3 regions of the Brevibacillus ginsengisoli genome follow, and region 3 is predicted to be linked to each of the others. Evidence: a T-box and tRNA genes for the amino acid it is inferred to sense, from the RefSeq annotation. Region 3 holds a T-box; the other regions hold tRNA genes.
The links. The T-box of region 3 lies ahead of argS (arginine--tRNA ligase). A T-box ahead of a tRNA ligase gene usually reads a tRNA of that ligase, here a tRNA-Arg.
Positions count from the first base shown of each region.

Region 1 (8,010 bases), on a different contig from region 3:
ACGCTCTCCTCAAGCAACCGGAGAAACTCTGGCTTCTGCTCTTCAATATAAGATAGTATCGACATGAATCCGTACAACTCCATTAGTGTGATTGTGAGTTAAGCCCAAACATGCGGTCCAGTCCGTACATCTTTTCTAGGAGCAGGATGAACAGAAGGCTCAACAGGATGACGACCGACGAAATGGACGCTACCAAAGGGTCCAAAGTCTCCTGCATATAACTGAAAATCGCCAATGGCAAGGTTGTCGTATCCGGTGCGACTAGGAAAAGAGAAATGGTCACGTTGTCAAACGAAGTCAGAAACGAAAAAATCATTCCCGAGATGATCGCCGGACGCAATAGCGGCAAGGTTACATCCCAGAATACACGCAGCGGACTTGCGCCTAGCATATAGCCTGCTTTCTCCAAGGTAAAGTCAAAACTGGTTAGCCCAGTGAGCACTAGCCTTACAACGTATGGAATGGAGATAAGAACATGGGCAAGCAGAAGGCCCGTAAACGTTCCAGCCAATCCAACGCGAGTGAAAAACAATAGCGCCGCAATCCCGATAATGAGTGAAGGAACCGTAAGAGGAGATAACAAAAGACTGTTGATGAAGCGACTTCCACGAAACTTATATTTCGAAATGGCAAACGCCGCAAGCGTTCCGATCACCGTTGCCAGCACAGCGGAGATGACTGCCAGCTGAAGGCTGAACCAAAAAGACTCCACGAACTCCGGTCGATCGAGAATCATTGAATACCACTGCCAGGAAAAGCCCTCTGGCGGAAACGCAAGATAGCCCGCTTCAGTAAATGAGCTGGGAATAATCACGAGAAACGGTGCGTTTACGAGGAGCAGCACCAGAAAAGTAACGATAGCTGTTCCATTCCATTTTTTCATGATGTAAACACCTCCCGATATCGCTTCGTCTCAACCAGTCTCGTAAACAGCGTTACAAGAAGAATCGTGCTGCCCAGCAAAAGGAACGCCAACGCCGCGCCCAACGGCCAATTAAGTGTAGACATGATTTGTTCATAAGCGATGACCGGCATACTTTTGACAGAGGTTCCCCCCATCAGTGCTGGTGTGACAAAAGCACTCATTGACAGGCTAAATACCAACGTCGTACCAGCGATTACCCCTGGTAGACTGAGTGGCAAAGTTACAGTGCAAAAGGCACGTAGCCTAGAAGCACCCAGAATCGAAGCGGCCTTGCCCAAAGACGGATCAACCGCATACAAGCTGGTGGCAATCGACAGTACCATATAGGCAATAAAGGCATCTGTAAGACCGATTACGACACCAAGCTCGTTGTACAACAGTTTCAATGGCGAGCTGATCACACCCAGCTTCAAAAGCAGCTCGTTAATCCAGCCCTTTTCTCCCAGAATGACCACCCAGCCGAAGTTACGAATCACAACACTAATCAGGTGGGGCGCAAGGATGAGCATTGTGACGATCCCGCGCATACGTCCTGTCACCTGTGCCATGTACATAGCGACCGGATAACCAAGCACCAGTGTGCACAATACCGTCCAAAGGCTAACCTTGATCGTACGCCACAAAATATCCAGATAAAACTTGTCCTGTACAAACAACAGATAGTTTTGCAGGCTGAAATGTTGTTGGTCATTTTGAATGCTAAGCAGGAACATCATAAGCATCGGAATCAAAAACACGCCGATCAGTACTGCCAAACCAGGGGCAAGCAACAAAAGAATAGCGAGACGCTTGTTCATATGCTACCCCCTCTCCAACGGCATGACCAACACGTCCGCAACGTCCCACTCACACACGACATGCTGTCCTGCGGTAAGTCCCGCAAGCTTATCCAGCATCTTTACATGAAGCGGTTGTCCATTGGCAACGTTAACCTCGCATTCCGTAAAAGCACCAAGGAAGGTTGTCATGGACAATGTTCCTGTCGTGATATTGTAATCTGCATTATTACCTGCAAGGGTCTGAAGCTTGATTTTTTCTGGTCGGACAAACACCGTAACCGCCTGATTCGTAGCAAACGATTGTTGCTCCGTTAGAGCACGCATTACAAGCCCGGAATCCGTTTTGATCGTAAGCAGGTTTCCATCCTGTGATACGACGTGTCCGGTCATCCGATTGGTTTTTCCGATGAATGTATGGACAAACTCTGAGGCCGGGCGGTTGTATATATCCAATGGTGAACCAATCTGCTCAACAAACCCGTGATTCAGTACGACAATCCGATCGGATAACGAGAGTGCTTCTTCCTGATCGTGGGTGACGAAGATGGTGGTGACACCGATCTCCTGATGAAGACGCTTTAATTCGTCGCGCAGTTCCTCCCGTAGCTTTGCGTCCAGGTTGCTAAGAGGCTCGTCCAACAGCAGTAAGGAGGGCTCAATCACCAGTGCCCGAGCAATCGCAATCCGTTGACGCTGGCCTCCAGAAAGCTGTTTCGGATAACGGTCTGCCACATGCGGCAATTTTACGAGTTCCAGAACTCGCTTGACCCGCTCATGCATTTCCGTTTTCCCTACCTTGCGCAACTTCAGACCGTAGGCTATATTTTCTGCCACCGTCATGTGAGGAAAGAGTGAATAAGTCTGGAATACCATCCCAAGCTCCCGTTTATAGGGCGGCACGCCGTTCATCCGTTGTCCTTTAATGAAGAGATCCCCTTCATCCGGTTCTAAAAACCCGGCAATCATGTTCAGCGTAGTCGTTTTCCCGCAACCAGAAGGACCCAGAAAGGAGATAAACTCTCCTTGCTCGATTTGCAGGTTGAAATCATTTACGACGATGTTGTTTTGAAATCGCTTCTGGATGTTTACGAGTTCAACATCGATTTTCTTTGTCAACGTTTGCACCTACTTTCCTACGTTTGGAGCGATTTCCTTGTTGTAGCGATCCAGCCATTCAGCCGTTTTGCTGCCTACTACTTCATAATCGAAGATCACGACCTTTTTGCGGTCAAAATCAAGTTTCTTCTTCAGGTCGCTCGGAAGATCAACTTCCTTGGCCGGGTTGTAGAACAACTTGGTCGCATACAAGGTTTGCACTTCATCGCTTAGCAGGAAGTTGATGAATTCCTTGGCTGCGACAGGATGCTTGGCACCTTTCACAAGCGTCGCGACATTCGGTACGAGGTTGCCTCCCTCTTGAGGGAAAACAAACTCCAGTGGCAATCCCGCTTCCTTTTGAGTCAGACTGCGGGCCATTGTCCAGGTGGTATAGGCCGCACTCTTGTTTTGCAGATTTTGCTGAAGCTGTGCCGCACTCTTGGCAAAGGTCGGCATGTAACCGGCAATTGTTTTCATTTTTTCAAAACCAGGGTCAATGTTCTTCTCGGAACCGCTATTGGCATAAGCCAGCATGATCAATGTGGAACGCCCAAAGTTGCTTGCCACGTCAGTCATCGTAATGTTTCCTTTTACTTCTGGCTTCGCAAGATCATTCCATGAAGTCGGCACTGGCAAATTCTTCTCCTTCACCAGTTCGGTATTGTAGGAAATCCCCATCGGCGTAAAGTTTACCGCTACCCCGCTGTTATCCTTAACCGCCAGTTCTTTCAACACACTACTCATATTCGCTACATCTTTCTCGGTGAGCGGCTCCCAAAGACCTTCCACGCGGCCCTTTTCTTGCTCGCCCCCCTCTATAACCGTCAAGTCGATTTGCGGCGCAGCTTTCTGCGCTTTTACCTTCGCCACAATTTCGGTAGATACACCGGATACATAACTCAACTTTACATTGGGATACTTCTCATTAAATTTTTTGAAAATCTGATCCTTCATTAATTTTTCAACTGTCGCCCCGTTACCGGCGATCACAAGTGAATCCTCCAACTGCGATTGACTTCCTGCGGCAGTTTCTGCTGACTTACCAGCCGGTTGTGATGCAGGTGAGTTACCGCATCCTGCAAGCAACATCCCTGCAAGCGAAAGAACAGACAATACTGATAGCGCTTTCTTTTTCATCGTAAATAGATCCCCCAATCTAATTGTTGTTCACGAATAGAGAACGTAGTTTCTAATAAGAGAACGATAGGCATATCCTACCATGTTATGACAGAAAATTCAACTAAGTCAAAATTATTTTCTGATAAACTGGATCAACCCATTACCGATTTCTACTTTTGTGGTAGACTAATGATTATTTTCCCTGAATTCATTTTATCTAAAGGGGTTTCAGCAAATGGACAATGTTCTTTCATCCGTCCGCAACAGCGCCAGACTGTTAAAGGTGTTCCTCGACGACTCGCGAAAGGAACTGGGCGTTACGGAATTAAGCAAAAAACTCCAACTTTCCAAAGGGGCAGTACATAAGATACTAACCACCTTGGAACAAGAGGGCTTCATCCGGAAAAACGAGCACACCAAGCAATACACACTTGGCTACACCCTCTTGGAGCTGGGAAACAAAGTGATCCAGAATCACGATATCGTCGAATTTGGCCAAACATACATGTCAGATTTGGCCGCGCGTACCAGCGAGCTTGTTGCCCTTTGCATTTTGGACAAGAAAGATGCGATTTACGTCGCCAAAATCGAGTCACAACATCCCATCCGGTTTAACGTAGAAATCTTCCGTAGGTTTCCGCCTTACGCGACCTCTGCTTCGCGGGTGATACTAGCCCATCAGACGGAGAACTATCAAGACGAGGTAATGAGAGGCACACTTAAAACCTATACACCTTATTCCTACACCGCACCCGAGGAGGTAAAGTCCCACCTCGCCCAGATCCGCCGTCAGGGTTATGAAATCAGTGCGAACCGTCGCAATGTCGGTGTCACTGGAATTGCCGCTCCAATCTTTGATGCCAGCGGGCAGGTCGTCGCCTCGATCAGTGTAATCGGCCCCTCCGATCGAATCCAGCCGCAACAAGAGACTATCCTCCAACAGATCTTAGCTACCGTGCAAAACATGTCCGCGGATTTAGGCTATCGACCTTAGCAGGTGTTGTTTACATTCAGATAACTCAAAAACGCCTGCGGGTCATTCGTTGCAGGCTCTTTCTCTTACCTACTTCTGTGTAGGTAGTTTATTATGTTTGAATTACCATTTTACTTTTTAAGCAAATTGATTTATAATAAATTTTGCTGTCTATGATCATGCGCCCGTAGCTCAGTGGATAGAGCAGCGGTCTCCGGAACCGCGTGCGGAGGTTCGATTCCTCTCGGGCGTACCATTTACACATCGAATAGAACCTAATTTTGTCGTTATACCTCCGTTGAATGAAACGGAGGTTTTTTATTTGCCTTTTCTCGGTAATTATTTAGACCTACGAGCGATTTAATTGCAACCGTATGTTAGTAAATTCCACCTATTACCTGCGCTCGATAGCGAATAAAAGGGAGTTTTGTCATAATATAAGATGGAATTTATTGAATATGATAGAATTGGAGTCGTTACGAGATGAAATGGGAGTTGAAATCTTTTATCGGGGGAATTATCGTCGGGTCGGTTCTTTTCTCAGGATTTGCTTACGCAACATCAAGCACCCCGAATGTCGAGGTTACGAAGCCTTACACGTATTATTTTGACGCTGTTCCGAAATCCCCGAATACGGACAAGCAAGCGATTCTTTATAAGAACTCGGTCTATGTTCCGATCCGGTTCGTGGCGGAAAATTTGGGCAAATCCGTGCTGTATGACTCCAAAACCGCGTCCATCTACATCGGAAAAATACCGACTGTGAAGATGTATTCCAAGTTGGAGGCTGTTGATCTGGTTAAAAAGAAATATTTGAATAAGATTTCGGCCGATTACAAAATCGAATTCGACCACGAGGATGAAAAAGGCAATTATGTGATTCATATTTACAAAGAGGTCGTCAACAATTTCCAAACCGGAGACAGTTACACCAGCACGTACGGCTACTATATTGTCAATCCAAGTTCGGGTGCAGTTACAACATTATTTTAAGCCCTATATGCACAATTGCCTTCGAAGTAAAATAAACCATATAGAAAGCGATTTAAAAAAGGACACAGTACAAACACTTTCTTTCTCGCTAAAATAATGATACAGTACAAGTGTTAAGAGAGTTGACGAAACACAAATAAAGGAACGTTTGAAAGGAGTCATATGGATGACAAACAAACCAACTCCCCTTCCTATTTTTTGTGAAGAGTGCAAAGCCAAAGAAATTGAACCTTGCCCACACTGTGGACGATAATAAAAGCTGAAAGAGAAGGCGTAATGCCTTCTCTTTTTTTATTTTTCCACAGTTTATCCTCAGAAGTTGTGGAATCTGTGTATAAGTTTGTGGATAATTAAATCAATGATTGAGGCGTTTTTATTTTTTTTCGCTATTTTCCACCAACTCCATCCAGCGAACACATGTTTTTGTTAACAACTTGTTGATAATTCTGTGGATAACTCTCCCCTTTTTCACCAATTTGTCTGAAATTAACTGTAAGGGGTTTCCGTATTCAGTAAATGAAGGGAGGTATAACGATGGATGAATCACAAAGGGATGAATTGTTCCGTTTAAACCATACCGCATCCCAATACATACAGCAGTTTCTCCATGGTGATTCCACAGCTTTTCAACAGCTTGTTCAGATGTTTGGGAAGCGGGTTCTGCGAATCATTCAAAAAATGATCTATTCCTATCATGACGTCCAAGACTTAAATAACGAAGTCTGGTTAAAAGTTGCTCAAAATCTCCACAAATATGATCAAACCTACCCGTTTCATTCATGGTTATACCGTCTTGTTTCCAATACATGTATCGACTTTTTACGAAAAAAGAGGGAGATCACGATGGAAGATGATCAACTTCACCATCAAATCAATAAAGCAGTTCTTAATAATAACCCCGAGGAAGAATTCATCCAAAAAGAATTTGTTTCTCAGCTTCACGAGCTTCTCCATCATTTAGATGAGACGGATCGGTTGATTGTTACACTTCGCTTCACGGATCAATTAAGCTACGATGAGATCGGCGAATTGGTTGGGATGAGTAAAAACACAGTCGGAACGCGTTTGTTTCGTGCCCGCAAGCAATTGAAGCAGCTGTTTGAACACCAAGTACAAAGGAGGGTAATCGATGCTGCATATTGATGAGTTGACAATGATGATGTATATCGATCACGAATTGAGTTCTGAAGAGAATTTGAAGGTGGCCAGTCATCTCGTCGATTGCCCGGGTTGTCAGTTATTACTCGCTCACTGGCAAGCTGAACAATCGTTTTTTCAGCATTCGTTTGCCACACAATTTCATGTACAGGAGATTGAATTATCCGCATCCACGTTGCATCAAATCAATGAAATTGCCCAGTTGCACAAGCAGAGCAACAGACGATTTACTTATCGGTTCACCCTCTTATTCAGTTTTGTTACGGGTGCGTTGGTCTATTTGGCCTTCTTTTTCCAAGGCTGGATGTTCCGTTGGATCGAGTCGATTTGGGATATGTGGCAGCACTCGGTTATCTGGGTCTCTACCTTTTGGATCAAGGAAAAGGCTGGTTCCCTTCTGGACTTACCGGATATCTATACGGTATCCACATTATTTATCTTCCTGTTAAGCTGCCTGCTTTTCCTGAATATATACAAGGACCCCTATCAACACTGGAACGAATCTAAAGGAGTGTTGAAAAAATGAAACGCTGGGGGATCCTTCTAATCACTGTACTTTGTTTGTTCGGGTTCACTGGCTCTGCTGTCTATGCGTTCGGCTCAGTGGATCAAGGATCATTCGTCCTCTCTTCTGACGCGACTTATCCTGGCGACTTATTTGTAAACGCGCAAAAGGCTGTAATAGATGGTAAAGTGGATGGAGATTTGTATGTCTTCGCAGAGAGCGTCCAAATCAATGGTGAGGTCAAAGGGGATGTGATCGCTTTTGCGGCGAACACCCTCGTTCACGGTAAAATCGACGGGAATTTACGAGCGATTACCCAACATGCGATTATTGACGGTACGATTACTCGCAACATCTCTTCTTTTAACCAAAATCTTTTGGTCTCCCCTGGGGCACATGTATTGGGGAGCGTCATGACCTTTGCCGAATCGTTAGATATCAAAGGAAAGGTCAATCGGGA
Region 1 covers NZ_JBNJQR010000005.1:15,722-23,731, reverse strand. Annotated here, with positions in the region: gene ACQCN2_RS11605 (M20 family metallopeptidase) at 1-65, opposite strand, end outside; gene ACQCN2_RS11600 (ABC transporter permease) at 83-883, opposite strand; gene ACQCN2_RS11595 (ABC transporter permease) at 880-1,722, opposite strand; gene ACQCN2_RS11590 (ABC transporter ATP-binding protein) at 1,726-2,820, opposite strand; gene ACQCN2_RS11585 (ABC transporter substrate-binding protein) at 2,830-3,939, opposite strand; gene ACQCN2_RS11580 (IclR family transcriptional regulator) at 4,157-4,915, shown strand; tRNA gene ACQCN2_RS11575 (tRNA-Arg) at 5,076-5,150, shown strand; gene ACQCN2_RS11570 (stalk domain-containing protein) at 5,378-5,887, shown strand; gene ACQCN2_RS11565 (RNA polymerase sigma factor) at 6,422-7,030, shown strand; gene ACQCN2_RS11560 (anti-sigma factor family protein) at 7,017-7,571, shown strand; gene ACQCN2_RS11555 (DUF8173 domain-containing protein) at 7,568-8,010, shown strand, end outside.
Region 1: it has a tRNA-Arg gene. The T-box ahead of argS (arginine--tRNA ligase) is inferred to sense a tRNA for this amino acid. The anticodon was not compared.

Region 2 (8,010 bases), on a different contig from region 3:
TTTGAGGCAGCAGCGAAGGTAACAGGAAGCCGCTTTGTTTTCTATAAGGGTCTGGGAGCAAGACTGGAACGCGCGTTGTTCAACTTCATGCTGGATCTGCATGTGGACCAACACGGCTATGAAGAGGTTCTTCCTCCTTACATGGTGAACCGTGTGAGCATGACAGGCACAGGTCAGTTGCCAAAATTTGAAGAAGACGCGTTCAAAGTAGAAGGTCCTGATTATTTCTTGATCCCTACCGCAGAAGTACCAGTAACCAACATGCACCGCGATGAGATTCTGGATGGAGAGGCACTTCCCATTCGCTATGCGGCGTTTAGCGCATGCTTCCGCTCTGAGGCGGGTTCCGCTGGTCGCGATACTCGTGGACTGATTCGTCAGCACCAATTTAACAAGGTCGAATTGGTGAAATTCGTGAAACCGGAAGACTCTTATCAAGAGCTGGAAAGCCTGGTTGGCAACGCGGAAAAAGTTCTTCAATTACTTGGCTTGCCATACCGTGTCATGAGCATGTGTACTGGAGATCTAGGCTTCACTGCAGCGAAAAAATACGATATTGAAGTGTGGATTCCAAGCTACAACACGTATCGTGAAATCTCTTCTTGCTCTAACTTCGAAGACTTCCAAGCGCGTCGTGCCAGCATTCGTTTCCGTCGCGACACGAAGAGCAAGCCGGAATTCGTGCATACATTGAACGGTTCTGGACTGGCCATTGGACGTACAGTAGCTGCGCTGATCGAGAATTATCAGCAAGCTGACGGTACGATTGTGATTCCTGAAGCCCTTCGACCATATATGGGTGGACTCGAAAAAATTACAGGTAAAAATAAATAAGCTTGCATAAAAGCTCATCAAAAAATGGCTCCCAAAATACTTTGGGAGCCATTTTACTAGTCGTGGTCTTCTGCACCTTGTTCATGCTCTTGAACCGCATTGGGGTTGCCTAATTGGCTTTGGTAAACGATTTTGCCGCCTAGATGTCCCGTTTGAACGAGAAAACCGGTACCTACCAGAGAAAGAACAACAACGAGTGGGAGCAAGGTACGAGAAAACTTGTTAAGCCATGGGAGAATCTTAATCGCTAAAATAATTCCAAAAACAATCAATGTCCAAAGGGCAAATGTCTCGTGAGGAGAAACGAAGCTTTCGAGATCACCGCCAAAATGCTTTCCGACAAATTCTTCTCCTCCATCACCTGTAAGGTAAGCTGCAATACCTCCAAGGAAACCGCCAAGGAACAGATAGGTGGCGATTCGGTCAAATGGATCCCGCTTCCAAATAGCTAACAATTGAGCAAGAACACCAGCAGTCAATAATGCGATAGGGAAATGAACAAGTACAGGATGTAGAGGCATTTCGGTAAACATCAAAAATCGCTCCTTTTCAGATCATGCTATTTTCTGGGATTATTCTAACAAGTCATTCTGAAAATAGTCTGAAAAAAGGATGAAAAATTTGAGGGAATATGAGAAAAAATCTGAAAACTATGGAAAATAACTATAAATAGTCTAAAATAGTAATGTTCTTCCAAAAGATGCAATGGGTAGGTACTCCTTTTTTCGTAACATGAATCTCTTGATACATAAGATATCGGATTTATTAAAACGATTTATGTGTCTAATAATTCGATCTGTTTAATGAACTTATTTGGATAGAGGGGAATTATGAAGAACATTCTCTTAGTTGAAGATGAGAACCGTATGCGAGAAATTGTAACTGACTACTTTAAACAAGAAAATTGGAATATTTATGAATGTGATAATGGTAGACAGGCTTTAGATCTATTTAGTTCCTATCAAATGGATCTTGTCATTTTAGACATAATGATTCCAAAAATTGATGGATGGACTGTATGTAAACGAATTCGCCAAAAATCAGATGTTCCTATTATCTTTCTTACGGCTCGTTCAGATGACGATGATAAACTAATGGGATTTGAGTTTGGAGCAGATGATTATGTTACGAAGCCGTTTAGTCCTAAAGTATTGGTCGCCAGGTCGAAAATACTAATGAAACGCGCCGAAGGTTTGATTGGCAAAGAGGAAAGAAATCTTTCTTACGGGAAGCTAACTATAAATGAGAAATCTCATCGAATCGAGGTTGATGGTAAAGAAGTTGATTTAGCTCCTAAAGAATTTGAACTGCTTCTTTATTTAGTGAAGAATCACGGAATTGTCTTATCACGAGAAAATATCCTGAATCGTGTGTGGGGATATATTTATCTGGGGGATGTGCGAACGGTTGATACACATATCAAAAAGATTCGCAGAAAACTTGGCTCAGTTGGGCATTATATTCGAACTGTGATGAGAATAGGATATAAATTTGAGGAGGAGAAATGATTAGATTTGGTATCGTCTATAAATTATTTCTCTTAATTTCTGTTTTTTTTCTCTTATCTTATTCTCTTGCGACTTATGGCCAAATGCTTTTTTTTGAAAAGTTCTACCAGAAACAAAAGGCAGAAAAGCTTCATCAAAATGTTGAGGCATTCCTTTCAGAGTATACACGGAGTAATTGGGATGAGCATACAATCACAGAAAAAATTTCACAGTTTTCATCAGAAACCAATGCTCAAGTTGCTATCATAGATGACAAATCAATTATTATGCACTTGAATATGCTGGGAATACTTCTACAGACAACGAATAAGGAAACTGTAAAGGTTTCATTTGATGATCTAACTCAACTAGAGTCACTAACCAAATCTAAACTAAGCTATGGGATGGAAGTAACCATTGACGGCTATTATTATGATAAAACAAGTAAGATTTTTGTACCTTTGGAGATTAGAACAAACCATAGGAACAATTCGATTATCTGGAAGTCAACGGAATCAGCTTTACCTGAAGCAACTGAACATATAAGCGGGAATGTAACTGACATTCTATTTCCGGGCAATGGGAATTTGCAAACTCAGTTTATGCAGGAAGGAATGATGTATGACGCGATCCATGAATGGTTCAGCAATTCTAAGAATTATTTGGTTGAGCTTAACAGGAATATATATGTTCAGTTCGAATGGATTGACCAGCTAAGTGGTATCAAAAACTTGATTGAAGTTTGTCGGGTTCCCAATATAAAAGGAAAAGATGAGCTAGCATTTGCCATGACATCCCTTCAACCGGTTGGTGAAGCAGTAGATACCATGAAAGTATATTTTGGTTACGTATTTATCGTCGTATTCATTGTTATGGTGATCATTGCATTTTTCATATCTAAAATGATCTCCAAGCCGTTAATTAACCTAAAAGAAGTTGCCCTTCGAATGGCCAAACTAGACTTCTCTGCAAAAGCCAATATTCGTTCAAACGACGAACTGGGAAGTTTAGCGGACAGTTTAAACAGGATGGCGTTTAATCTCAATCAAAGTATGCTTGAAATACAAAACTCAAATGAACAACTCGTAAAGGACATTGAGCGCAGATGTTCTCTGGAAAATATGCGAAAGGATTTTATCGCAAGTGCTTCTCATGAACTGAAAACGCCTCTAGGAATCATTCGGGCTTTTTCGGAGGGAGTACAGGATGGTATAGCCCAAGATAGGTTGGACCATTATATCCATGTGATTTTAGATGAGGTAGAAAAAATGGATGAGCTAGTGGAAGACATGCTCGAATTGTCTAAGCTGGAATCAAAAACCGTTTCGCTAAAAAAAGATAATTTTTGTATACAAACTTTGATTAGCGAGGTCATCGATAAATTTAGTTGTCATTTGGAGGAAAAGCAGCTTTATATCCATACATTCATAGATAAAGAAACAAACGTATTTGCAGATAAAAAAAGAATTGAACAGGTACTAGTCAATCTATTAAGCAATGCGGTCCGTTATTCTTTTCAAAAGAGTATAATTACAATCCAAGTCGCTATTCAAAGGGATTGTTCCCTTATTTCAGTTGAAAACAAAGGAAAGCCGATACCAGATCATCTTTTGGATTGCATCTGGGAACGATTTTATCGAGTGGAAGAGTCGAGGGGAAGAAAGTCTGGCGGAACCGGGCTAGGATTAGCAATTGTGAAAAATATTTTAGAATTGCACAAAAGCCAATTTGGAGTCCAGAATAAAGAGCAAGGAGTAAGTTTTTATTTTACGCTGCCTTTTGAACAATAGCATCCCTTTTCACATTTAAGAATAATGACGATCAGCTTTCCTTGTCCTCCTTTGATGATGATTGCGGTTGGCAGACCGGCTCTCATCTTATCATTGGGTTCAAAGGATGACTACTTATAGCTAAAAGCTTTCCGAAACCCCCAGTCGAACTGGGGGTTTTCATATACAAAAAGAAAAAACCTTGATACATCAAGGTTTTTTCGCTTATGGTGACCCCGAGAGGAATTGAACCTCCGACGCACAGTTTAGGAAACTGTCGCTCTATCCGCTGAGCTACGGGGACAGGTAGATATCATGATTAGAGTATTCCTTACTCTGTACCTACACTCCATTATATTGATGAGTCATGTTTTTGGCAAATCTAACACTTTTGTAATTTCAGGGCTACTTATTTTTCCTAATATATGTTTCCGGAAAGTTCATCCCGAGGACACAGTAAAGACACGCGAATCCCTTATATTGGTTATCAGATTGATAAATAAATGATAAGGGGATAAAGGAAAATGGAACCAATTCAGCGCAATTCCTACTCTACAAGACAGGACCTTCTAGCCAACAGCAGACAAATATCCAACTTGTATCTATTGCCGTCAAAGATGGAGCAAGCGGTAAAAAGTGAAGAGAAAAGGACCAAGCAGGACACTATAGAAATTAGTGATGATGCCTCTCGTTTATTTACGGCAACTCAATCAACTGATTCAGTTTCTGCAAGCGGCAAAAAACCGACCGCTGATGAGCAACGAACCAAGATACTGGATCAGGCAAAAAAATGGATAGGAAAAATTCCTTATGAACAACCGGGAGCTGGAACAGTCAATCTGAACAAAGTGAAGCCGAAGTCTATGGATTGTTCAGGTTTTACTTCATCAGTGTATCTTACTGAGTTAAATACAAATATTGGACGTACGACCAAAGATCAAGTTAAAGTAGGAACAGAAGTGAAAGTGGGCGGAAATTATAAGGTTGGGGATCTTATTTTTACTGATGGAGGGGGCCATGTTGGCATCTATGCAGGTGACGGAATGCTACTGCATGAAGGGCCACAGTCTAAAAACTCTGAAGGAAATGTAAAACTGACACCTCTGAAGTACATGAATGTAACAGCTGTACGTAGAGTCATTCAAGATGATGGAAGTATTAAACTGTAAACTAGAGGGAGTAAAAATGAAAAAAACAGTTGTAGTTCTTTGTGCTGCTTTCCTGATGTCCATTCTTAGTGGTTGTACTGATCCCAAGCCAACCGAAACTACTGAAAAAAAACAAGTAGCACAATCGACAGACTATCAAGCCGTAAGCAGCACTTACAAAAATGAAAAACTTGGGTTCTCTATTAGCTTTCCTGAGGCTTGGAAGGACAAATTTATCTGTAAGGATACAGAGTGGGGCGTGGATGTACAATACAAAGCAGCCAACTCTGAGAATGTTACCCTCTTTACCATTGAAATGGATACAGAAATTCAGTTTGCCATTGACGAAGCATATGTAGGGCTAAAGAAAAAACTTGGTGAGAGAGGGCCTGTCGTGGTTACTGTATTCTCTCCAACAGGAGCCGCATATGATGAAAAAAATGAAAAGGAAAAAAAAGATTACGAGGAATATTCCAAACTATTTAATGAAAAAGATTCGGTTTTAAAATCGTTTCAACTTCTGCCCGGCTATGATAAAGAGTCTTACGAAAAATTCCAGAAACTAAACAAAGAGAAAGATGAGAGTTTGCGAGACGATTACGAAAAATTGGGAAAGAAAAATTCACAAAATTAGGAATCGTATATTGAATTTAGTTGCGAATAAATAAACTAAGTACAAAGGATGATTTTAATGAAAAAGGTACTAACAGTATTGTTTTTAATGTCACTAATTTTAAATTCGTTTGCTATCTGTCCTTCTTCAGCTGGAGCAAAAACAATTTCAGTATCCCCAACAAATGTAGTACATGCTCCTGATCCAGGAGGTGGCGGTGCAGGCGGTGATTGGCAAGAAGTTGGGCGGTATAATGTAAGGCTCGATCCTCCTAGGGCATATACGGATCAAAAATACCATGTTCATGTATATGAAAAAAGTGGTGACGAAGTAGGAGTTGAGGCATGCGATGGGACAGAATCACACGGAAAAACTTTAGATGATGGAAAACTTAGCAAAAAAGATATTGAAAAGGTAAGAAATTCAGACATTTATAAAAAAGGAGCAAAAAAACAACAAAAACTTAAAGATGCACTCAAAGCAGTTGCAAAGAAAAACTATGATCTAAACGATGATAAGCAAGTAACGAGTGCTGCAAACATGATAATTGCTATGGTAGGGGATGTAATAATTGAAGTTTATGCAATTTCACAATGGAGAAGTTTTCTAAGGGCGGCAATGTAGTATTTGGATAATTTTATGTTATTGTTTTCTAGGAGTCTTTTTACGTTTGTAAGCTCACGGGATAATACCTAGCAGGAGATGATTTAATGTATCTAATGAAAAGGTTACTTCGAACTAAGAATTTAGAGTTTTTTAATGTTCAAAAAAGTTATATTGGAGACAAAATATGTTCAATCCTGTTAGTGGATATACGACGCCCTAGTAGTATTAATGACTTTCCTCATCTACTTGATCAATATGAACCGGGGGAAGATGATCACATCTTTAATAGGAAAAATGTCATCAAGGTTATTGTCTTTTCTCCATCAGAACTAGATAGTGAAGTCTGGGAAAATATAGGGTTAATGATCGATTGTCTAATTGATGTAAAGGAAAGTTGTGCTGCAGATGTTAAGTTTGAAAAAGTTGATATGAGTTTGGCATCGGCGTTTCCAGATATAACATTATTGGCTCCGTACATTGAAAAGTATGGTGAGGGTATAGAACTCCCAAAAATCCCAAAAGAGAACTTCAATTACCTATCACAAGATTAGAAACAAGACTTGCATTTGATAATGGTTACTACATAGGCTTCTATTAGATGAACATCCTTGACTCTATATAGTCCTCGTTTTTGCGGGGACTATTTGCTTTAATAGGATGTGGGTCACCATATGAATGAAAAACGCGAATTCCCGTACAGAGAACTCGCGTTTTTTTGTTTGTTTTTCCTGTTTATCTTGGGGCTACCACTTGATCTGCATGTTCAACGACTAGCTTGATGGCTTGGCCAATTGGCGGCAAGCTTCTAGTGGTTGCCGGGCCGTAGAATCCATAGACGATGCTTCCTTTTTTCAAGGCATCAGTTGTTACTGCCTGCTGAGTTCTGGCATCAATAATCGGTGTATCTTTGTTGATTATCAGAGCAATTTCCTCTAATGAATTGTCGCTTAATTTTTGCCCTTTGATCAGGACCTTCGCTTTTCCATCTTCTAACTTCGTTATGTCCATGACCTCTCCTGCTGTTCCTAACACGACTGGGGCTACGTCTTTATCGTTGACGATAATTTTTTTCGCGTTGGTAATTGGCGGCAGGCTCATGGTCATAATGGGATCGTGAACAAATTCTACAGATGTCCCCAGTTTCAGATCATTGATGGATAAGGGTTTATTCTCTTGATTCACGATGACTGTATCCGAACTGATCGTTAACACGACACCATCCGCGTTTCCATTGACGAGAATGGAGCCTTTTACTTTATCGCCTCGGGAAGCAAGGGTAACCTTGGAGATTGTCCCTTTTTGAGATATCGCTTGCAGAGGATCGTCGATTTTGATGGTTCCTTTTTGATCTGTGCTGACTTGGGCTTTTAATACTTGTTTGGCAAAAGACAAGGGAACATATGTATTTCCTTGGCGAGACTCGGGAGCTGTGCCTAAGGTAAGGTACATTTTCGCAAAGTTATACTGGTCCTTGCCCGGCGTGACGGCTGTCCATTGAGCGCCTTTAGTTAGTTCGGCACTTCGCTTTTCTTGATTCCATTTGATTTGGTAGC
Region 2 covers NZ_JBNJQR010000012.1:120,659-128,668, reverse strand. Annotated here, with positions in the region: gene serS (serine--tRNA ligase) at 1-834, shown strand, start outside; gene ACQCN2_RS21720 (DUF2231 domain-containing protein) at 891-1,367, opposite strand; gene ACQCN2_RS21715 (response regulator transcription factor) at 1,662-2,342, shown strand; gene ACQCN2_RS21710 (sensor histidine kinase) at 2,339-4,111, shown strand; tRNA gene ACQCN2_RS21705 (tRNA-Arg) at 4,319-4,394, opposite strand; gene ACQCN2_RS21700 (C40 family peptidase) at 4,615-5,259, shown strand; gene ACQCN2_RS21695 (hypothetical protein) at 5,237-5,872, shown strand; gene ACQCN2_RS21690 (hypothetical protein) at 5,930-6,475, shown strand; gene ACQCN2_RS21685 (hypothetical protein) at 6,562-7,008, shown strand; gene ACQCN2_RS21680 (copper amine oxidase N-terminal domain-containing protein) at 7,190-8,010, opposite strand, start outside.
Region 2: it has a tRNA-Arg gene. The T-box ahead of argS (arginine--tRNA ligase) is inferred to sense a tRNA for this amino acid. The anticodon was not compared.

Region 3 (8,010 bases):
ATGTGGATTTTTTTCTTTAACCGCCACTGCGATTCCAGAGATGAGTCCGCCTCCGCCAACAGGACAAATAATGGCCTCAACATCTGGGAGTTGATCGAGTATTTCTAACCCGACAGTTCCTTGCCCCGTAATAACAGCCTCATCATCAAACGCGTGAATAAATGTGGCCCCCATTTTCTCTCGAAGCTTAAGTGCATAGGAGAGAGCCTCATCAAACACGGAACCTTCCAAAACGATTTCTGCGCCATAGTTTCTCGTTGCTTCGATCTTGCTAATTGGTGCTCCCTTTGGCATCACGATGGTGCAGGGAACGTCATGCATTTTACTTGAATAAGCGACTCCTTGAGCATGGTTCCCCGCGGATGCGGCTACTACGCCATTTTTTAGCTCTTCCTTTGATAGAGAAGTTAGCTTATTATACGAGCCCCTTACTTTGAACGAGCCGGTTTTTTGGAGATTTTCGAGTTTTAAATAGACTTCGTTATGAGAATGCCGACTAAAAGTTTTGGAATAATCCAGGGGAGTCATGTAGACAATTCCCTTCATCTTCTCGCGCGCAATGATAATATCATCGAGTTTTACCATATTTTCCTCCTACGTGCATCCAGGTTTCTACCTTTTAGGATGTACGAGTGGGAGCAAACTATGTCTGGAGCAAAGAAAATGCCAAGCAATTTGTTATTTATTCATACAAGGCGTGTAGTTCGGATGGAACCAAATTTTTCGGAAATCAAGCCAGCCAAAGGGATTGATGGTAACTCCATGAACTGATTTGTGATAGGAGGTATTGCTTTTCTTTTGGACGAGGTACAGAACGGAATGCGTTTCCTTCATGTAATCTTCCAATTTCTGTAGCATCTGTTGGCGCTTATTTGCGTCAGGTTCCCGACAAATGGATTGGGTGGCTTTTTGCACAGTTTCTACCGCTTGCTCGTTAAACGAGGACAAAAAGTAATTTTTCTGTAAATACATTTCCAGCTCGCATACTTCGTCATTGTTGTAGGAGTTCCCGAACAAAAGACAGTCATGCTGCGGTAACGTATCTTGATCCGCCATCTCAGCAGGATCTTTGAAATCAATAACCGTTTGAATTCCAAATGCCAGGAGTCGGTCTCTAAGCCAAACAGCATCTGCCTCGTGGTAGCTAGTCGTAGCCAGATGGAACGATTCACCGCAATAGCCGCTTTCATTCAATAGCGCCATAATTTCCGAGTGACTTAAGCGGGAGGGAGAAGCGTTTTCATCGTCAGGGTCCAGGGAAGCGGGGTGGAATCCCGGCGCTACTGAAATTCTGTCTCCACCCAAGTCGGCAATCAGCTGCTTACGATCAATCATGTGATGGATCGCTTGGCGAAATTTGAGCTCGCTTTGCGGGCCTGGTTTTCCTTGGTTAAAAACGAGCATAGTGCAGCAGGTAAGTTTCTCCATAGCATACCAATCGTCATGTTTGAACGCTTCCCGATGCTGCTTGGAAGCATCTCCGTCTGAAATAAAAACAGAATCCCAATCCGGTTCTTTCAAACGACCACTTTCTGTCTCGGGGAAGATGAGTGCCTCGACGCGATCTAAATGAGGACGGCCATTGAAGTGTTCCGGGAACGCCTCCAGAATACAGATTCCTTCATTTAGCTTAGTCATTCGAAAAGGCCCTGTTCCAATGGGTCTTTTCCCAAATTCCGCTTCATTTTTACGGACGATCTCTTCAGGAACAATGCTCGATGGAATGGTACAGAGGAATCGCAGGAAGAGGTAATTGGGCTCTTTTAACCAGACCTGTACCGTTTTATAGTCAATCGCTTTTAGTTGTTCGATGTCTTGAAACATCCAGCTAGAGGCAAATCGATTTGGATTCGACCGTAATCGTTCCAGTGAAAAGACGACATCATGGGCATTCAGTTCTCGACCATGATGGAACATGACGTTTTTTTTCAAATGGAAGGTCCATTCACGGTCATCATCGCTTTTTTCCCAGGAGTGGGCGATGCAAGGTTGGATGGTTTTGCTTTCTTGATCGTACTGAACCAGCGTATCAAACACCTGGCCCGCCATATGAAAGTCGAACCCGTAATAAAGCAATCCGGGGTCCAGTGTGACAATCGAGCGGAAAACGGGAAAACGAAGCGAATCATAGGACTTGTCTGAAACAGCTTGCGTATAACAGCCCATCCCGTTGGATAGCCACTCCATAAACTGATCTTTGACTGCTGCAGCCCCGAAACGACTCATCAGATCCATTGATTCTTTGACATGGCCCTGTTCCATCTTCAGCATGACCTCCTTGAAGAGGATGTCGTCCGGATCAGTTCTAAGCGTCAGCATAGAGGTATTTCCTCGGCCTCGGCCACTTTGCCACTCAATCCATCCAAGTTCACACAGTCTGCGGACAATCAATTTGGTGTAACGGGGGGTGCAGTGCCATACATCGGTAAGCTTGTCAACCGTGACGGAGAAGGGCTTCCCGATTTCCTGACCGTTGTAATGCGAGCGAAGTTCCAAAAAATGCAGAGCTTGTAACATACAGACCCCCATTTCGTTCATTAAAAGGTGAACAGCTTTTATCAAATCTTACACTTTTTACACCTTTTTGGATAGCTATACTTAAGATTAACTACTGAATAGCATTTCGGATGACACCGAGGATAAACAAACGTAAAAAGGGTGATGAAGCTTGAACAGAATCTGGAAAAAAATGATACCTGATTTTCATCCCGTTGCCTGGGGGTTAATCATCGGAACCTTTTTATCACGAACCGGTTTTTTTATGACCATCCCGTTTTTAGGGGTCTATCTGGGGAAGGGAAAGGGCATTGATCCCGCCATCGTTGGGGGAATTTTGGCGGTAAGCCTATTGGTTGGCACCATGTGCAGCTTTTTTGGCGGTGCTCTATCAGACCGTTTGGGGCGTTATCCCGTGATGATTACATCGATGGCCTGTTGGAGTCTGGTCTTGCTAGGATTTGCTTATGCTAACGAGATTTGGATGTTTTTCTTGCTGAGTTCGTTGAATGGACTTTTCCGAAGTGTTTTTGAACCGACAGCCAGAGCGATGCTTGCTGATGTAACTCCAGCCGAGCAGCGCGCAGATGCCTTTAATGCGAGATATTTTGCCATTAATGTAGGGGGAGCGATCGGACCTTTAGTCGGTTTAAAGCTTGGAGCGGGGAGCTCATCATCCCTTTTGCCGTTTTTTGTAGCTGCTGTTATTTTTGCTTTGTACGCCGTGCTCTTAGTGCTTTTTAAGATCACCTTCAAGCAAAACACGCAGGAGAAGGCGACTACGGTCAAGATACAGCAAATGGTTCGTATTGTTTTTACCGATAAAATATTTCTTTATTTTCTACTCGGCAATATCTTCGTCTATGGGGCAGCCACACACTTGGATACCACCTTGTCGCAATATATCGGTCATGATCGCGTAGAAATCTATTCGTTTCTTTTTGTCATCAATTCGCTTTCGGTCATGATTCTTCAGTATCCGCTAACGAGGTTCATGAAGCGTTTCTCTTCGTTAACCGCATTGAAGGCGGGTTGCTTATTATTCGGACTGGGATTGTTCGGATTTGGGTTATTTCATAATCTCGTCTGGCTCTCCCTGACCATGGTGGTGTATACGCTTGGCGAAATTCTATGCTTTGTGATTGGGGATGTGTTGATCGGAGAAATTGCTCCCGAACATTTGAGAGGAACCTATTATGGCGCCAGCGGATTCGCTTTTATCGGACAGAGTTTGACCACTTGGATTAGCGGTAATTTGCTAAAAGAACTGGGGTTCAATCAGGGGCCACTCATATTCGCTATCCTCATGCTGTTGACGTTTATTGCCTTTCCATTCTTTCATCGAGGGCAAAAATTATGGGAACAACAGCAGGGACTTGAGAGTGCGGGGAAGGGCAAACGAATTACGGGTACAACTCTGGAAAAGAGCTGTGGGTAATCGAAATAGAAGCATAGAAAAAACAGTCTTCCCCATAGGAGTGGGAAGACTGTTTTTCTGTGAAAAACGACTCGACGTTTTTCATAAAATTGGATCTTACATTTCTTCAGGAGCCTGCAATCCGAGCAAGCGGAGACCTTCTTTTAGCACCACGACAACGGCTGCCACCAAGTGAAGGCGAGCTGTTTTGGCCGCTTCGTCTTCCGCGAGGATGCGTACGTTGGCATAGAACTTGTTGAAGGACTGCGCCAAATCGACCACATACTTGCCAATTTGGGAAGGATCGAAGTCTTCCATCGCGCGTTTGATGACCTCTGGGAAATTAATCAGCAAGGTGATCACAGCCCATGCTTCTGCGGAATCAAGCGCATCTGGTGTCAAGGTAATGGCACCGCCCTGGTAGTTTCCTTTACGCAGGAGGGAGCAAGCGCGCGCATGGCTGTATTGAACATACGGTCCTGTTTCGCCTTCAAACGTCAGCATTTCTTCCCAAGAGAAGTTAATGTCGTTGAGACGGAAATTCTTCAAGTCGTGAAAGATAACCGCTCCAACGCCTACTTGGCGAGCGACTACTTCTTTATTGGCGAGAGCTGGATTTTTATCTTCAATGACCTTGGATACGTCTGAAATCGCTTGAGCGAGCACTTCTTCCAGAAGAACCACTTTTCCTTTACGAGTAGACATCTTCTTGCCGTCTTTAAGCATCATGCCGAACGGAACGTGATACATTTCCTTCGCCCAGTCGTAGCCTGCTTTTTGCAAGACCTTGAACAGCTGCTGGAAGTGAAGGCGTTGCTCGCCGCCTACCACGTAGAGCGCTTTGGCAAAATCGTAATTCTCATGACGGTAGAGGGCAGCGGCAAGGTCACGTGTAGCGTAAAGAGTCGCGCCGTCTGATTTTTTGATCAGGCAAGGCGGCATGTCAAATTCATCAAGTGAAACAACCTGCGCACCTTCTGATTCCGTTAACAGTCCTTTGGATTCCAGAAGTTCTACGACACGATCCATCTTGTCGTTGTAGAAGGCTTCACCGTGGAAGGAGTCAAACTTCACGCCAAGCAGGTCGTAGATTTTCATGAATTCCTGCAAGGATTCATCGCGGAACCACTGCCACAAGTGCTTCGCTTCCTCGTCACCATCCTCCAGACGTTTGAACCATTCACGGCCCTGATCTTCGAGGGAAGGATCTTGTTCGGCTTCCTCGTGGAACTTGACGTAAAGTGTAAGCAGTTCCTTGATTGGCTCCGCTTTGACTTTTTCTTCATCGCCCCATTTTTTATAGGCAACGATCAGTTTCCCGAATTGTGTGCCCCAGTCGCCCAAGTGGTTGATGCGCACTGGATTGTAGCCGGTTTTGGCCAAAATGTTGGCAATCGCATTCCCGATCACCGTAGAACGGAGGTGACCCATCGAGAACGGCTTCGCGATGTTAGGAGAGGAGAGGTCGATCGGCACGTTGCGGCCTGCCCCTTCCGTGGTGGAACCATAAGCGGCTCTTTGGCTCAAAATCGTATCGATGACTTCCGTGCTGACGTTGTGTCTGTCCAGGAAGAAGTTGACGTATGGACCGGCCACTTGTACTTCTTTCAGAGGGTGACCAGAGATTTGGGCTGCCAAGTCTCCAGCGATCATTGGAGGCGCTTTACGCAGTGCTTTTGCCAATTGAAAGCAAGGGAACGCGATGTCTCCCATTGAAGGATTCGGCGGAGTTTCCAGCATGGATTCTACCTTGTCGAGGGAGAAATCCTCTACACCTAAGTCGGTGAGAGCGGCGGTAATTTTTTGGGCAACCAGTTGTTTGTAGCTTTGGCTCATGTGTCCTCAACCTTTCTCATCAAAATAAAAAACCTCCCGTCTCCAATAAAAGAGACGAGAGGATTATGTACTCCCGCGGTACCACTCTTCTTGCTCCTCGCGTAAGCGAATAAGAGCCAGCTTAAAATGCTGTAACGGGCAAACCCGGCAAGCCCTACACAGTCTGCTGCATAGCTCAGACCTTCAGGTTGCATCTTCGAGGTGCGCTTCTTCATTCGTCGAACCATCAGGCTTCCACCATCCCTGACTCGCTTCGGGTGTGCGAATAAATACTCTCCTCTTCATCGATGTGTGGTATCAAACGATATAAATGTTATTATATATGATTTCCGGAGTAAGATGCAACTATCAGCAGAATGAAGCCTTACTTTGGATCGAATTTTTTACGGTTGGCTTCTAGCTCTTTAAAGAATTCCTGTGTCAACGCATCCTTGTCCTCAGCGTTCTCAAAAAGGTTTTTATAACGCGTTAGAGCCTCCAAAATCCCCAATTCTTCTTCCTTCTCCCGTTCGAGTTCATCGATATAGGTAGGCTCAAACGGAATCAGACGGTCATCAGTGCCACTGCGCAGATAGGTTTTATTCCAGTGATCAGGGAATTGATACGGCTGTTCTTCAAGGACGAACGCCAAAACCTCATCAGCATCAAGCGGTAAGAAATAATCGTAATCCTCTCGAATGCCGCCCTCGGATAGTTTGATATGGAAGAACGAATAGTGGAGGAAATGCTGTGGGCTGTCTTGTTCCTTCACGATCGTGTAAGTTTCAAAATCTGTCTGTCCCAATTCTTTTACAACCTCAATGGAGGAGAGAAGGGCAGAACGGCTCGTATACGCTTGAAGTTCGCTCATGAGTGAGTACCTCCCTAACATTTACAAATTCTATTTTATCTGATGTACCTGTTGATCGTATCAAAGAACAGAGGAAGTGACAACCGAATCGACACACTCTAAGAGGAAGGTATATCCATATAATGGAATTAGTGGTAATATATTTGCCGAGAGGAGAGATATACATGCAGATTATACGGAACCTACTAATCATTTCTGTAATGGTAATCATGTCAATCATCAGTGTACAGGGTAATGTAGCAGAGGCAAGTTCAAAAGCTTATCAGATTACTCCCGATTTGTTTGCTTATGCGAAACAAGGAAAATTAAAAAACTTTCCAATCTATATTGGGATGACACGAGCGAATCTAGTGAAAGTGTGGGGAGAGCCATCAACCGAACAACCAACTTATGTGAATTATGATCCCCAACCGTTCGTAACCAAGTATTCTAAGTCTAAAGCATGCAAAGCCTGTGTTTTTAGAACCGATGTCATGATGAATTATCAAGACATCGTACAAAGTATTGATGTTCCCACTTACAAAATAACAGAGCAACAATTAATTAAAATGTTTGGTAAACCACTTGGTATTGCAAGTACCGAGGGTGGAGATTATCTATACGAATATAAGATTGGCGATTATGAAGTAACCTTCTCAAAAGAAGATGGAACTTCATCTATATATTCCATGAGCATATCTCGTTCGTTAGAATCATATAACTCTCAATTTGCTATTAAGACTTTTGTAAATGGTGAAAGGGTTCTTTTTTTGGACCATCCAGTTACTTTTATAAACGGGAAAATATACATTCCAGTGCCCGAAATCATCCATCAACTAGGTGGAGAAATGAATTGGACTCCTTCAATTATTGGCAATAATATTGGTGTGATGCTAAACAATAAAGATGTAGAATTTGTTGGGAATAAAAGCGAAGCACTGATTAATGGGAAGAAGACCGTTATCGGTGCAAAAACTTTGATTGTTAATAAACGCTTCCTTTTACCACTAGATGATGTTGCAAGGATTTTTTCGATAAAATACAAATGGGATTCCAAGAACAAGTCTCTCTTTATTACTTCAAAATAATTCCCTTCTTGTGCGGGAGTCTGATACAAATAACCTTGACACAGTATGAAACCACAAGAAAAAGGATACCTGGGGAGAAGCAGGCATCCTAGCTCAAGACAGTGGTTATTAGCGAACGGCCTTTCGTGCAAGCGGATTTTCCAACGTGTTATTCGTCAGAAGCACCGACGATGACCAACAGGATAAACAGAACGAGTATCAACCCGAAGCAACCGCCAATATTATTACAAAAAGATGATGTACTCATTTTTGTTTTTGCCTCCTTTCGTTATGATATTAGTCTATACACGAATGCCTGGTTCGGTCTGGGCAATTGCCTAGTGCTCAGAAAAATGGGCGAAGCA
Region 3 covers NZ_JBNJQR010000008.1:142,163-150,172, reverse strand. Annotated here, with positions in the region: gene ilvA (threonine ammonia-lyase) at 1-585, opposite strand, end outside; gene ACQCN2_RS16945 (ABC transporter substrate-binding protein) at 679-2,517, opposite strand; gene ACQCN2_RS16940 (MDR family MFS transporter) at 2,690-3,934, shown strand; gene argS (arginine--tRNA ligase) at 4,031-5,749, opposite strand; T-box leader at 5,797-6,043, opposite strand; gene ACQCN2_RS16930 (hypothetical protein) at 6,114-6,599, opposite strand; gene ACQCN2_RS16925 (stalk domain-containing protein) at 6,764-7,666, shown strand; gene ACQCN2_RS16920 (YjcZ family sporulation protein) at 7,815-7,913, opposite strand.